2 regions of the Gordonia sp. SGD-V-85 genome follow, and region 1 is predicted to be linked to the other one. Evidence: riboswitches for the same ligand, from Rfam matches in the RefSeq annotation. Region 1 holds a riboswitch; the other holds the start of a gene.
The links. Region 1 has a riboswitch for cyclic di-AMP ahead of AS181_RS11040 (transglycosylase family protein). Riboswitches for the same ligand answer to the same signal wherever they lie in the genome.
Positions count from the first base shown of each region.

Region 2: linked by a shared signal. The riboswitch ahead of AS181_RS18855 (C40 family peptidase) and the one ahead of AS181_RS11040 (transglycosylase family protein) in region 1 are both predicted to bind cyclic di-AMP.

Region 1 covers NZ_LNQO01000007.1:253,035-259,943, forward strand. Annotated here, with positions in the region: gene AS181_RS11010 (DUF2771 family protein) at 1-292, shown strand, start outside; gene AS181_RS11015 (cold-shock protein) at 299-712, opposite strand; gene AS181_RS11020 (hypothetical protein) at 943-1,152, shown strand; gene AS181_RS11025 (flavin reductase family protein) at 1,158-1,703, shown strand; gene moaA (GTP 3',8-cyclase MoaA) at 1,717-2,805, shown strand; gene AS181_RS11035 (hypothetical protein) at 2,817-3,065, shown strand; cyclic di-AMP (ydaO/yuaA leader) riboswitch at 3,323-3,507, shown strand; gene AS181_RS11040 (transglycosylase family protein) at 3,514-4,134, shown strand; gene AS181_RS11045 (molybdenum cofactor biosynthesis protein MoaE) at 4,304-4,750, opposite strand; gene AS181_RS11050 (MogA/MoaB family molybdenum cofactor biosynthesis protein) at 4,747-5,238, opposite strand; gene moaC (cyclic pyranopterin monophosphate synthase MoaC) at 5,231-5,782, opposite strand; gene AS181_RS11060 (hypothetical protein) at 5,788-6,060, opposite strand; gene AS181_RS11065 (RCC1 domain-containing protein) at 6,161-6,909, shown strand, end outside.
Region 2 covers NZ_LNQO01000019.1:7,192-14,100, reverse strand. Annotated here, with positions in the region: gene AS181_RS18860 (DEDD exonuclease domain-containing protein) at 1-1,683, opposite strand, end outside; gene AS181_RS24670 (hypothetical protein) at 1,929-2,159, shown strand; cyclic di-AMP (ydaO/yuaA leader) riboswitch at 2,267-2,498, shown strand; gene AS181_RS18855 (C40 family peptidase) at 2,515-3,201, shown strand; gene AS181_RS18850 (NlpC/P60 family protein) at 3,432-4,469, shown strand; gene AS181_RS18845 (hypothetical protein) at 4,478-5,875, shown strand; gene AS181_RS18840 (glycosyltransferase family 4 protein) at 5,875-6,909, shown strand, end outside.

The DNA.
Region 1 (6,909 bases):
GAACGAGACCGCGACGGTGCCGGTGCCGGTGGGTTCGACGATCATGCTGACGGTCTCGAGCGAGATCGCGCAGGGTCCGTGGAACCTCGCGGCGGTCTATCGGACTCCGCGCGGGATCGTCGAGGACGAGCAGCAGCAGGGTGCGGACGACACCTTCACCCTGACGCTCCGGTCGGAACCGGACCGGGTGCTGGTCGGGTTCACCGTGATCTCGGCGTCGGCGCGGCTAACCCCCGCCGACGACGTCCTGCCGCGCGGCGAGCTCGCGGTTCAGACCGCGCCCGCCGCGTAGTCGGCCCTAGGAGTCGAGCTCCCGCGCGACGGCACGCACGACTTCGGAGATCCGCTGTGCGGTCTTACGGTCGGGGTAACGCCCCTTGCGCAGGTCCGGCTGGACCTTGCCCTCGAGCAGGGTGATGAGGTCGGCGACCATCCCGTGCAGTTCGTCGGGGGTGTGCCGCTTCACGTCCTTGCGGGCGGCTTCGCGCACGTTCTTGGAGACGCTGGGTGCCGGTTCGAGCACCTTCACGCTCAACGCCTGCGGGCCGCGACGACCGGCGGCCATGCCGAACTCGACGCGCTGGCCCGGCTTGAGCGCCTCGACTCCGTCGGGCAACGCTGCCGAACGGACGTAGACGTCCTCACCGCTCTCCTGGGAGAGGAAGCCGAAGCCTTTGTCCGCGTCGTACCACTTCACCTTGCCGGTCGGCACTGTGCTCACCCTCATCTGTTCTAGATCTGTCGAAAAACGACCCGTCACGACAAAAGACGCCGTCACCCATCTCGCGGCCCGGACGGTGGAAGACCGTGCGAGCCCAGACGGATGCAAGGCGCCTGCTTCGGACCATCCTAGCCAACGCCCCACCGCGCGGTCACACCATTACCCGGCGGGCACGGATCGCGCGGCGTCGCACCGGCGCGCGTTGCACTACCGTGGCGGGTATGCAGAAGACATCCTCCCCGCGGTTGCTACAGGCTGCCGGGGTCGTGTTCATGATCGGAATTCTGGCGATCGTGGCGTTGTTCCTGACACCGTTGGTGACCGGCGGCGACACCGCGCCGACCGCCGTCTATCTGCTGACCATGTGCGCACCGCTGGGCTTCGTCCTGGGCCTGGTGTACGCACTCCGTGCCGGACGCCGAGCCAGGTGAGGACCGTGACCACAACCATCGACACCACCCCCGATCTCTCCCCCGTCTCCGACGGGCGGGCGCTGCGTGACGCGTACAGCTGTTTCCCGTCGGGCGTCGTGGCGGTGTGTTGCGAACAGCGTGACGGGGATTCGACCACGCTGATCGGAATGGCCGCGAGCTCGTTCACCACCGTGTCGCTCGACCCGCCGCTCGTCTCGGTCTGCGTCCAGAACACCTCGACGACCTGGCCGCGGATCCGTACCGCACCGGCCATCGGGGTCAGCGTGTTCGCCGGCGACCAGATCGAACTCTGCAAGCAGCTCGCCGGGTCGTCGGAGCACCGGTTCGACGGCATCACGCCGCTGAGCACCGATCGCGGGGCGGTCTTCGTGCCCGACGCGGCCGCCCACCTGTCGTGCACGATCCACAACGAGATCCAGGCCGGCGACCACACCGTCGTGTTGCTGGAGATCGAGACCTTGCGCGCCGATCCCGACATCGAGCCCCTGGTCTTCCACGCCAGCACCTTCCGCGCCCTGGAGGCGCGCACGGACCCGACCCGGAAGTGAGTCGCCCAGCACCATGAGCACGGTCGGCCTCGGACTGCCGCTGCCCCGCTCCCCGCGGGAAGCAGCGACCTCCGACGCGCCCACCGACGGGCCGTTGCTCGACACCTTCGGTCGGGTCGCGAAGGATCTCCGGGTCTCGGTCACCGACCGCTGCAATCTGCGGTGCTCGTACTGCATGCCGGCCGAGGGTCTCGACTGGATGCCCACCGACCAGGTGCTGTCCACCGACGAACTGATCCGGGTGCTCACCGTCGCAGTGCGCCACCTGGGAATCGAGCGCATCCGATTCACCGGCGGCGAACCACTGCTGCGCCGCGACCTCGAGGACGTCATCGCCGCCGTCGCGGGCCTCCCGCAGTCGCCCGAGATCGCGATGACGACGAACGGACTCGGACTGACCCGGCGGGTCGGCGGTCTGGTCGACGCCGGCCTCGGCCGTATCAACATCTCGCTGGACACCATCGACCCGGCCCGCTTCGCCGAGATCACGCGCCGGGACCGTCTGTCCGATGTGCTCGACGGCCTGGCGGCGGCCCGCCGCGCCGGGCTCGACCCGGTCAAGGTCAACGCCGTGGTACCCGACCGCAGCGACCTGCCCGGAGTCCCCGACCTGCTCGCCTACTGTCTCGAGCACGGTTACGAGCTGCGCATCATCGAACAGATGCCACTCGACGCCGACCATGCGTGGCAGCGAGCACAGATGGTGACCGCACAGGAGATCCTCGCGACCCTGCGGAAGCGGTTCACCCTGCTGCCCGACCCTGCGCCACGTGGGAGCGCGCCCGCCGCCACGTGGCTCGTCGACGGCCACCGCGGCGCGCACGGCCCGGCACGCGTCGGGGTGATCGCGTCGGTCACCCGGCCGTTCTGCGGGGACTGCGACCGCACCCGGCTCACCGCGGACGGATCACTGCGCAACTGCCTGTTCGCGACGTCGGAAACCGACGTGCGGCACGCGTTGCGCACCCTCCCCGACGACGAGATCGACGCCGCCCTCGCGCGCCTGTGGCGCGCGAACATGTGGGCGAAAGCGGCGGGCCACGAAGTGAACGCGGCGGGCTTCACCCAACCGGATCGGCCGATGTCGGCGATCGGCGGCTAGGCTCGCGTCCGATGCAGCTCACAGTTCGTTTCTTCGCGGCCGCGCGCGCCGCGGCCGGTGCCGAGGAGAAGGTGATCGACGTCGACCCGTCGACCCCGCTCGGCGCCCTCGAGGGCATCCTCGCCGCCGGAAACCCCTCCCTCGCCACGGTTCTCGAACGCTGCTCGTATCTGCGCGACGAGATCGCGTTCTCCGATCGGACGCGTGCGCTCGGCACGTGCACGACACTCGACGTCCTCCCCCCGTTTGCCGGTGGCTGACGCCACACCCGGCCTGTGACCTTAGTCACATCACGGCGCGGTAACAGGATGGGCACGGGACGGCCACTAACCCGTTGAACTGGGATGACGGCCGAAGTGGGTCGGAAGACCCGGATCCGGGCCGAAAATCGCTTGCGTCCAAGCAGGTGATTCAGTCCAACGAACGACGTACTGTTCGAAGCGTCCTCCTCGGAGGTCACGACACAGCAACCAAGACATAACGTCCCACCGGCCGCGCCGAGCCTCGTTCCGCCGGTGGGAACGACAAGCAATCTAGGAACGAGGACGGGGGACCCAACCTCATCCCCTGAGACCGGGCACCACACCAGGTGTCCTCGGGGTTAAGTCCCGGAAGTCGCGGCGACCACCACGACGACCCGGGACCGAGCACCTCTCGCTCGAACCCGACAGCTGACTTCGTAGGCGCGTGGAGAGAGGAAACACAGACATGTCCGGACGTCATCGCAAGCAGACGACCAGCACGGCCGCCAAGACCATCACCAAGGTCGCCCTCACCGGCGCGGTCCTCGGCGGCGGAGCAGCCCTCCTGGGCACCGGTACCGCCAATGCGGCCACCGACGCCGAGTGGAACCAGGTCGCGCAGTGCGAATCCGGTGGCAACTGGGCCATCGCGACCGGCAACGGCTACCACGGCGGCCTGCAGTTCTCCCCGAGCACCTGGACCGGCCACGGCGGCGGCGAGTTCGCCCCAACCGCCGATCAGGCCTCGCGCGAGGAGCAGATCGTCGTCGCCGAGCGTGTGCTCGGTTCGCAGGGCAAGGGTGCCTGGCCCACCTGTGGCACCGGCCTGTCGGGCTCGACCCCGCGCAGCGCGCCGACCGACACCCCGCGTGAGATCGCCCCGGTGCTCCCCGGCGGCAACGGCAGCGTCGACCTGGCGAAGACCACCGAGGACGTCGCCAACCAGGTCACCGACGCCCTCACCGAGGCCGGCGTCAGCCCCGAGATCAAGAACCTCTGGCAGGCGGCCAAGGACAGCGGCGTCACGCTGAACCAGGACCAGATCAAGCTGTTCAACGACAACAAGCACCTGCTGCCCAACCCCTGATCGCCGCTCGACGCCTGATCTGGGACCCAGACGAAGGGCCCCGCACGATGGACCATCCGTGCGGGGCCCTTTTCCATTGGTTTCGACAAGCTCAACCAGCGGGGGTCAGCTCAACCAGCGGGGGGTCAGCTCAACCAGCGGGGGTCAGCTCAACCAGCGGGGGGCGGGGTCAGGCCGAGTTGACCCATTCGTCGGTGCCGTCGTCGAAGAACTGGTGTTTCCAGACTGGCAGGCGGGCCTTGACCTCGTCGACGAGGCGCGAGCAGGTCTCGAACGCCGCCCGACGATGGTCGGCCGCCACCGCGACCACGAACGCGATGTCGCCGATGACGAGGTCGCCGACCCGGTGGGACACCGCGACCGCGCGCACCCCGTGGACCGCGGAGACCTCCGCGACGACCTCGGCCAGGACCTTCGTCGCCGTGGGATGCCCCGAGTAATGCAGCGCGGTCACGGTGCGGCCGCCGTCGTGGTCGCGGACCGCGCCCACGAACCCGACCACCGCACCGGCTTTACCTTCGGCGGCGTCGATGACCATCGCCTCGTGGTCGGCCAGCGTGATCGGCTCGTCGACGACCGCGGTGTGCACCACGTGCGAGCCGGCCTCTCGGGTCATCGGTGGTCGCCTCCGCGGATCTGATCGAGCGCGTGGTGGACGACGCCGGCGAGGACGCCGAGCCCGTCGCGGACCCCGCCGGTCGAACCGGGCAGGTTCACGACGAGGGTCGTCCCGGCGATTCCGGCGAGTCCGCGTGAGAGGACCGCGGTGGGCACCGTCGGCAGCCCGGCCGACCGGATGGCGTCGGCCAGACCCGGGATCTCGACGTCGAGGAGCGGGCGGGTCTGCTCCGGAGTCCGGTCCGTGGGCGTCAAACCCGTTCCGCCCGTGGTGATGACGAGGTCGACCTCGGCGTAGATCGCGGCGCGGAGGGCCTCGCCGACCGGCGGGCCGTCGGCGACGACGTCGCACTCGTCGACGGTGAAGCCCTGCTCGACCAGCCAGGCCTCGATGATCGGTCCGGACCGGTCTTCGTAGACACCGCTGCTGGCGCGGTTCGACGCGACGACGACGCGCGCCACGCGAGGAGTTCTCTGGTCAGTCATGAGCCGGGTCAGACGGTTCGCGGTACCAGTCGCCGGATTTGCCGCCGGTCTTGGCGAGCAGGCGGATGCCGTCCATCTGCGCCCGTCGGTCGACGGCCTTGACCATGTCGTGGAGTGTCAGCCCGGCGACTGCGACCGCTGTCAACGCCTCCATCTCCACACCCGTCTGGCCGGAGGTCGCCACGGTCGCGGTGACCTCGATCGTGTCGGCGCCGATCGCGAAGTCGACCTCCACCGACGACAACGCCAGCTGATGGCACAGCGGGATCAGCTCGTCGGTGCGTTTGGCCGCCATGATCCCGGCGATGCGCGCCGTGGCCAGCACATCTCCTTTGGGCAGCCGCGACTCGCTGAGGAGACCGATCACCTCGGCGGTGGTGTGGAACGTGCCGGCGGCGACGGCGCGACGCTTCGTCGTCGGCTTGGCGCCGACGTCGACCATGCGGGCCGTTCCGGACTCGTCCAGATGACTCAACCGGGAGCCGCCGGCCGGCCCGGTGTCCCGGGCGTCCGACCCACCTTCGTCAGTCCCGGTGGGCGGCATCGACGTCAGCGGTTGACGATGGTCTTCGACTGCACGAACGGCAGGTCGTCGACCGGAAGCGGGAACTCGGTGTCGCCGAACGGCGACAACGCACCCGAGATGTGGGTCGCGAGTTCGGAGACCGCGTGCTCGGCGGCATCGCCGTTCTCGTCCTGCGGCCAGCCGTTGTCGACGTAGTGCTTCTTGCCCTTGGCAGATTCGACGACCTTGCCGGTGCCGGCCCCCGCTTCGCCGGAGGAGGGTGTTTCAGCGCCAGATTTGTTTGCCACGTCGTGCATTGTGCCATGCCGTTCGAATGAACAAGACCCGTGTCCGGGGCGGAAGTCCCGTGCCGGGGCTATGGTCGTCGCAACACAGGTCACGCCCCAGGAGGCGCCCATGGTCGCCCAACCGGTCCAGGTCGCCGGCTACCGGGTGATCACGCGGCTGGGGAGCGGCGGAATGGGCACCGTCTACCTGGTCGAGAATCCGCAACTTCGTCGGCGCGAGGCCCTCAAGGTGATCTCGATCGCCGAGACCGTCGACGAGGAGTTCGCGCGCCGGTTCAGTCGCGAGGCACAGACCGCGGCCGCCCTCGACCATCCGTCGATCGTCACGATCTACCACTACGGCGTCGCCGACGGCGACCCCTGGTTCACGATGGCCTACCTCGACGGCCGTGACCTCCGACGCGCCTCGCTCCGCCCGGACGAGGTGGTGGCCGTCGCCTCCCGGGTCGCCGACGCCCTCGACTACGCACACGAGCACGGCGTGATCCACCGCGACATCAAACCGGGCAACATCATGGTCACTCGCCGCGCGATTAACGACGCCCTCGACCGCGTCGTCGTGCTCGACTTCGGGATCGCGAAGCTCACCACCGCGAGCACCCTGACGGCGCCGTCGTCGTTCGTGGGCACCCTCGTCTACGCCGCGCCGGAGATCCTCGACGGCAAACCCGCGGGCCCCGCATCGGATCAGTACGCGCTGGCCTGTACCGCCTACGAATTGCTCTCCGGCGCAACCCCGTTCGATGCCGACACGCAGACCCGTCACATCGTCGCCAAGCTCACGACACGCCCGGCGCCGATCAGCACCTACCGCCCCGAGCTCGCCGCCCTCGATCCCGTCTTCGACCGTGCGCTCGC
Region 2 (6,909 bases), on a different contig from region 1:
CATCCAGCGGTACACGAGGCCGACCTCCTCGGCCGGCGCGCCCCGCAGCGGACCGGGGCCCGGTAACACGGTCTCCGCGGCCGCGACGAGCGCGTCGACGACGGGCATGGGCGAGACTCCGCGTCGAGCGCGCCCGGCGGCGGCGAGCCGTCCGTACCGGATGACCGCGAACTGCCAGCCGCGTTCACCGTCGGGCCGGGCGACCACGATCTCGGCGATCGCGCACAGCGCGGCCAGTCGCTGGCAGCGGGCGAGGGCGTCGATCGTGAGCGCGAGACGGTCCCGATGCCGCGCCGCGGTCTCGAACATGTGCGCCTTGGCGAGGTCGGCGAGACGCGCGGTGAGGCCGTCGAGGAGTTCGTCGGCCTCACCCCGCATGAGCCGGCGAGCCGCGGTGACCCGGGGAGAGTAGTCCGGCACCGTCTGCGGCTGCGCCGTGGCCGCCCGGCAGGACCCCGGCCGCCGCCTCCCATCGGCCTCGGGACACCAGTGGTAGCCCGTCGCGCCGAGCAGTGTCGTGCACGTGCGCAGACCGGCGGCCGCCGAGATCACGTCGGCGACGGTCGCCGCGTTGTTGCGGTTGCCCACCGGGCCGATCGACTCGTCGGTGGGTGTTCGGCTGACCTTGAGCCGGGGGAAGCGTTCCTCGGTCAGGGTCACCCACCAACCCTTGTGCGGCTGGGTCGATCGTCGGTTGTACGCCGGTGCGTGCGCGCCGAGGAGCCGGAGTTCGCGGACGGCGGCCTCCAGGGCGTGGGAACACTCCACGACGTCGACCCGCTGGGCGAGGAGCACCATCTCCGCGATGCGGCGGCGCGGGTCGTTGCCACTGAAGTACGACCGGACCCGGCGGCGGAGGTCCACCGCGGTGCCCACGTAGAGGACCTCGTTCGACGGGCCGCGGAACAGGTACACCCCGGGCCGGGCCGGGACATGGTCGGCGAGTGCGCGTTTGGCGCGCAGGCGCGGGTTGGTCTTCGGGAGATACGACGTCAGGTCGCCGACGGTCGCGATGCCCTGATTGCCGACGCGCTCGAGGAGCCGGTGGAAGACCTCCACCGTGGCGCGCGCATCGTCGAGCGCCCGGTGGGTGGGCCGCACGGAGACGTCGAACAGGTCGGCGAGCGCGCTGAGCTTGACCGTCGGCGCCTCGTCACGGCTGAGGATGCGCCGGGCCATGGTCACCGTGCACAGGCTGAGGCTGAACGTCCACGGCAGGTGGAGCCGGATCGCGTTCTGCCGAAGGAAACCCATGTCGAAACGAGCGTTGTGGGCCACCAGGATCGAGCCGCGGGCGAACTCGAAGAACGACGGCAGCACCGACTCGATCCGGGGGGCGTCGGTCAGCATCGCGGTGGTGATGCCGGTGAGGGTCACGATCTGCGGGGGGATCGGCCGGCCGGGGTCGACCAGCGTGGCGAACTCGCCGACCACCTCGCCGCCGCGGATCTTGACCGCGCCGATCTCGGTGATCCGGTCGCGGACCGGGTCGGACCCGGTGGTCTCGAGGTCGACGACGACGAGGGTCGTCTCGAAGAGCGACCGGTCGCTGAACTCGTTCGACGTCTCACCCGTGGCCCCCTGGTCGGCGGCCTCCAGGTCGGCGAAGGTGAGCTGCCCCGCGGGCGAGCCGTCCACGCTGGTCTGCGTCACCCGGCGAACACTAGTTCGATCCACCGACATCGCGACCGCGACGCTCCGACATCGTGTCGTGTGACCCGTGTGACTGCTGTGTCGATCGCTGTTCGACGGACTTGTCGGTGGGCGCCCCTAGTCTCCACCTGGACGTGAGAAATGCGGTCTTCTCACGGTCACAACGACCCGTAACGGGGCCGACGCGGCCCACCCTCGCCAGATGAGATGGAGATCACATTATGTACGTCGATTGTGCGCGCTGCCCGGCTCGTCCCGTCGCTTGCGACGGGTGCATGATGACAGTGCTGTTTGGTGGCCCGAGCTGGGACGATATGCCGCACGAAGGTGGAGTTTCGGTAACGGCGGCCACCTCGGACGCGGATGCCGAACTGGACCTCGCCATCGACGTTCTGCAGGCTGCTGCAATGGTGACCAGCGGCGCTGCACGATCTGCAAGATCAGCCAAAACCGCAGTTCAGGCGCCGGATCGACGCGCTTCTGTGACCGTCCTCAGGGCAGGCTGAGAAGCGGCCGAGGTTTGGCTGTCTGTCGCTTAGTGGACAGAGCGCATCCGATTTCGTAACCTTTCTGAGACCTTTGCGGAGCGTCCCGCTTCAACAGAAGTGGTCCGCAGTAGTCACCGCTCAATCGCCCTCGCGGGCGAACCGGGGAACCACAACCTTCGGACGGGCTCGTCGGAGCGCATCACCACTGATGCGACTCGGTCGAAACCGATCCGAATCGGGGTGAATCGCGTTGCCATGCATGAGTGTCCAGTGGATACCTCATGCGCGAAAACGTGTAGGGCCACTCTTCCGGCCCGAACCCGACAGCTAACTCGGTCGGCGGTAGAGGAAGATCTGAAGGAGAACTCGCTTCGTGGCCAAACATCGTTTGGAACAGCCCAATCGTGGCAGCACGGTCGCCAAGAAGGCGGTGATCGCTGGATCGATCACACTCGGTTCGCTCGCCGCAGCCGCCGGCCCTGCTCTCGCCGCCCCGGTCCACACCCCGCTGGGCACTTTCGAGATCCCGGCCCTGCCCGGCGCGAAGGCCCCGGAGGCCAAGCCCGCGCCTGAGGCCACGCCGGTGAAGAAGTCGCCCGCCGCCACGGTCGAGATCCCCAACCTGGGGCAGTTCACCGTGCCGGGTATCGCGCCGGAGCAGATCCCGCAGCAGTTCCGCCCGCAGGGTGGCGGCGCGCCCCTGGGCCAGCCGCAGCTGACCGCCGGTCAGAAGGCGGTAAAGGCCGCCGAGAGCAAGATCGGTGCGCCGTACTCCTACGGCTCCGCCGGCCCCAACGCATTCGACTGCTCGGGCCTCATCTACTGGTCCTACAAGCAGGCCGGCAAGAACATCCCGCGCGACAGCTACGGCCAGCTCGGCGGCGGACGCGCGGTGTCGTACTCCGAGGCCAAGCCCGGCGACGTCATGATCTTCAACGGTGGCGGCCACGCCGGCATCTACGTCGGCAACGGTCAGTTCGTCCACTCGTCCAACTACGGCACGCCGGTCAAGCGCGACGCCGTCAAGGAGTGGACCCTGACGGGCATCCGTCGGTACTGACGACAACTGAACACGAACAGACTGAGCACGAAGGTCTCTGGACGGGCGGATCGCGTGGATTGCGATCCGCCCGAACCAGTCCCGGGGGCCGGTCGGCCGCCTAGGGTGGTCGACGGGACGCGGGGTACGGGTGCAGGGGCCCGGGATGCTCAGGGATCGACGAGCACACACGAGGGAGTGAGTAGACCGTGCTGATCGGGGAGGGGCGTGGTCGCGCGATGCGGCCGAGGATGCGTTCGGGTCCGCTGATGGTGGCGCTCTGTGTCCTGTCGGCGTTCGCCGTTCTGGCACCGACCGTCGCCGGCGGCGTCGGGGACGCCCGTGCGGTGCCCGCGCGCTCGGCCGATCAGCTGCTCGACCGCTACAAGCAACTGGGCATCGACGCGGAGAAGACCACCGAGGCGATGCACAACGCCAAGATCGAGTACGACAAGCAGCGCGGCATCGTGGCGGCGGCCAAGAAAGCCGCGGCCGAGGCGCAGCAGACGCTGGACACCAGCCGCGCCCAGCTCGCCGTGCACCAGAACCGAGTCGACGCGATCGTCCGCGCCAGCTATCAGGGCGCGCGGGTCAGCGGACTGTACGCCGTGATGGTCAGCGACTCCCCGCAGGCGCTCCTGGACCAGATGTCGGGTCTCGACATGATCTCGCGTCAGGCGTCGGTGGACCTGACCGCGATCAAGAAGGTACGGGCCAGGACCGCTGTCGCGAAGAAGGATGCCGAGCGCACGGCGGTGGCCGCCTCCGAGGCGGTCTCCCGCGCCGAACGGGTCCGTGGTGACCTCCAGACGAAGCAAGCCGACCTGCAGCTCCAGGCGATCCAGATCCGGTCGATCTACAAGTCGATGACCGGCAAGCAGTTGGCGGCTCTGCGCGGTCCGACCTTCGACTTCGATCCGCGACTGGTGCCCAAGGGCACCGCCGCCGGACTGATCGCCACCCACGCCGCCCTCACCCGGATCGGTGACCCCTACGTGTGGGGCGCCACCGGACCGAATTCGTTCGACTGCTCGGGACTCATGGTGTGGGCGTTCCGGCAGGCCGGCAAGACCATCCCGCGATCGAGCCAGGCGCAGATGGCCGGCGGTCAGCCGGTCGAGAAGAACGATCTCAAGCCCGGTGACCTGGTCATCTACTATCCCGATGCCCATCACGTCGGTATGTACGTCGGTGACGGCTATGTCATCCACGCCTCGACCTTCGGCGTTCCGGTCAAGGTCGAGCCGCTCGACGAGGCCGGACCGTACAACTCTGCCCGCCGGTTCTAGTCCCACCGGTGACCTCACCGCGCGGGCGCGCCGGCCTCGTCTCGGCCGTGGTCGTTCTGGTCATCGCAGTTGCCACCGCGTGCGGCACGGTCGACGTGCCCGACGGGCCCGGCTCGTCCGCAGCGCCCGTGTCGTCGAGCCCCGCGGTCAACGTCTACGCGCGTGATCGTGCGGCGGGCGTGACGCGGTTGCTCGACGCGCTCACCGAAGCGGTGCGTTCCGGGGATGTGCGGGCGATCGGCACCCTCGTCGACACCGCTGCCACTCCGGCGTTCAAGGACAGATTCGTCACGGCCGCCGCGGGTTTCGCGCCCAGCCGGTTCACGCCGCGGAACGGTCGCAGCGGCACCCTGCGGTTCGCACGGTTCGGTTATCAGCTTGCGCCCACCGAAGAGGCGGAGGTGCTCGTACCCGGTGAGTTGCAGGAGCTCCTCGATGCCGGGGGGAGTTCGGACTCGTGGGTCGCTCCGGTGGAGTTGCGCTATGCGCTCGGCGGTGAGGGGGTCCCGGGAGTCGACGAGGACGAGGTGGTCGTCGGCACCCAGTTCGTGGTCGCCCGCTACGGCGAGGCCTGGCGCCTCGTCGGAGACGCCACGGCCCTGGGAGGAGACCCCGCACCCACTCAGATCTGGGAGCTGCCCGGACTCCAGGTGGCCGACACCGCGACCGCAGGCGGCACGTCGGTGGTCGCCTCGTATCCCCGAACGTCTTCGACGGTGGCGACGCTGCAGCGGGAGCTGCCCGGGGCGGTGGATGCCGTCAGTGACTTCTGGGGCGACGACTGGGATCGCCGCGCCGTCGTGGTCGCCACGGCGACCGACGACGAGTTCGCCGCCCTCGTACCCGAGGGTCGAGCGGCGACCGGGACCGCGGCGGCCGCGACCGTGTTCAGCAGCCTCGACCTGGTCCAGCGCACCGCGACCGGACAGCGCATCATCCTGACCCCGGCGGCCCGGGAACTCGCCGCACCGACGCTCGCGGTGGTTCTCCGGCACGAGTTGACCCATGTCGCGGCCCGCGTTCACACCGCGCTCGACGCGCCGCTCTGGATCACCGAGGGCGTGGCCGAATACGTCGGGCGCAGAGGGACTCACACGAGGATCGCGGATGCCGCACCCGACCTGATCGCGTCCGTGCGTGCCGGTCGAGTTCCGACCGGGCCACCCGCCGACACCGACTTCGCGATGGACGGTCAGACTTCACAGGTGGCTTATCAGAGTGCGTGGTCGCTGGCCGCCTACGTCGCCGATCGATTCGACGAGGCGCGGCTGAAGAAGATGTACATGGGGGTCGCGGCGTCCGCCCTGCCCGCGGCGCAGGACGCGGCGATCGCCTCGAGTGTCGGGCTGACGCGTGCGGAACTGGTCGCGGGATGGCAGCGGTGGCTCGAAGTGCAGGCCCGTTGATGTCTCGAACGTTGTTGCTCACCAACGACTTTCCGCCCCGTCCGGGCGGGATCCAGTCCTACCTGCAGAATCTGGTGGACCTGCTGCCGCCGGAGGACGTGGTCGTCTACGCGCCGCGCTGGCGTGGTGACTCGCACGAGAAGTTCGACGCGGCCGCCCCGTATCGGGTGTACCGGCACCCGACGACGCTCATGCTCCCCACCCCGTTCGTGGCGCGGCGTGCCGCGGAGATCGTGCGCCGCGAACAGATCTCGACGGTGTGGTTCGGCGCGGCCGCGCCGCTGGCCGTGCTGGCGCCGGCGATGCGTCGCGCGGGCGCCCAGCGGATCATCGCCAGCACGCACGGTCACGAGGTCGGGTGGTCGATGCTGCCGGGCGCGCGGCAGGTGCTCGGGCACATCGGCCGCCACACCGATGTGATCACCTTCGTCAGCCGATACACCCGCGGCCGGTTCGCGTCGGCCTTCGGCGCCCGCGCGGCCCTGGAACACCTGCCCCCCGGCGTCGACACCGAGCGGTTCGCCCCGGATCCGGTGCTGCGACAGCGGTTTCGCGAACGTCTCGACCTCGGGGAACGTCCGACGATCCTCTGCCTGTCGCGGCTGGTGCCCCGCAAGGGCCAGGATGTGTTGATCCGCGCCCTGCCGCTGATCCGACGCACCATCCCCGACGCGACGCTGGTCATCGTCGGCGGTGGTCCCTACGGGAAGACCCTGCGCGACCTCGCGGCCGACACGGGCGTGGCCGACCATGTGATCTTCACCGGCTCGGTGCCCGCCGACGACCTCGCGGCGTACCACAACATCGCGGACGTCTTCGCGATGCCGTCCCGGACGAGGGGACGCGGGCTGGACGTCGAAGGCCTGGGGATCGTCTACCTGGAGGCATCGGCGTCGGGCGTGCCCGTGGTCGCCGGGTTGTCCGGTGGGGCGCCGGAGACCATCGAGGAAGGGGTCACCGGCACGGCCGTCGACGGGACCGATGTCGACGCGGTCGCCCTGGCGATCCTGGCGATCCTCGGTGATCGCGCGGCC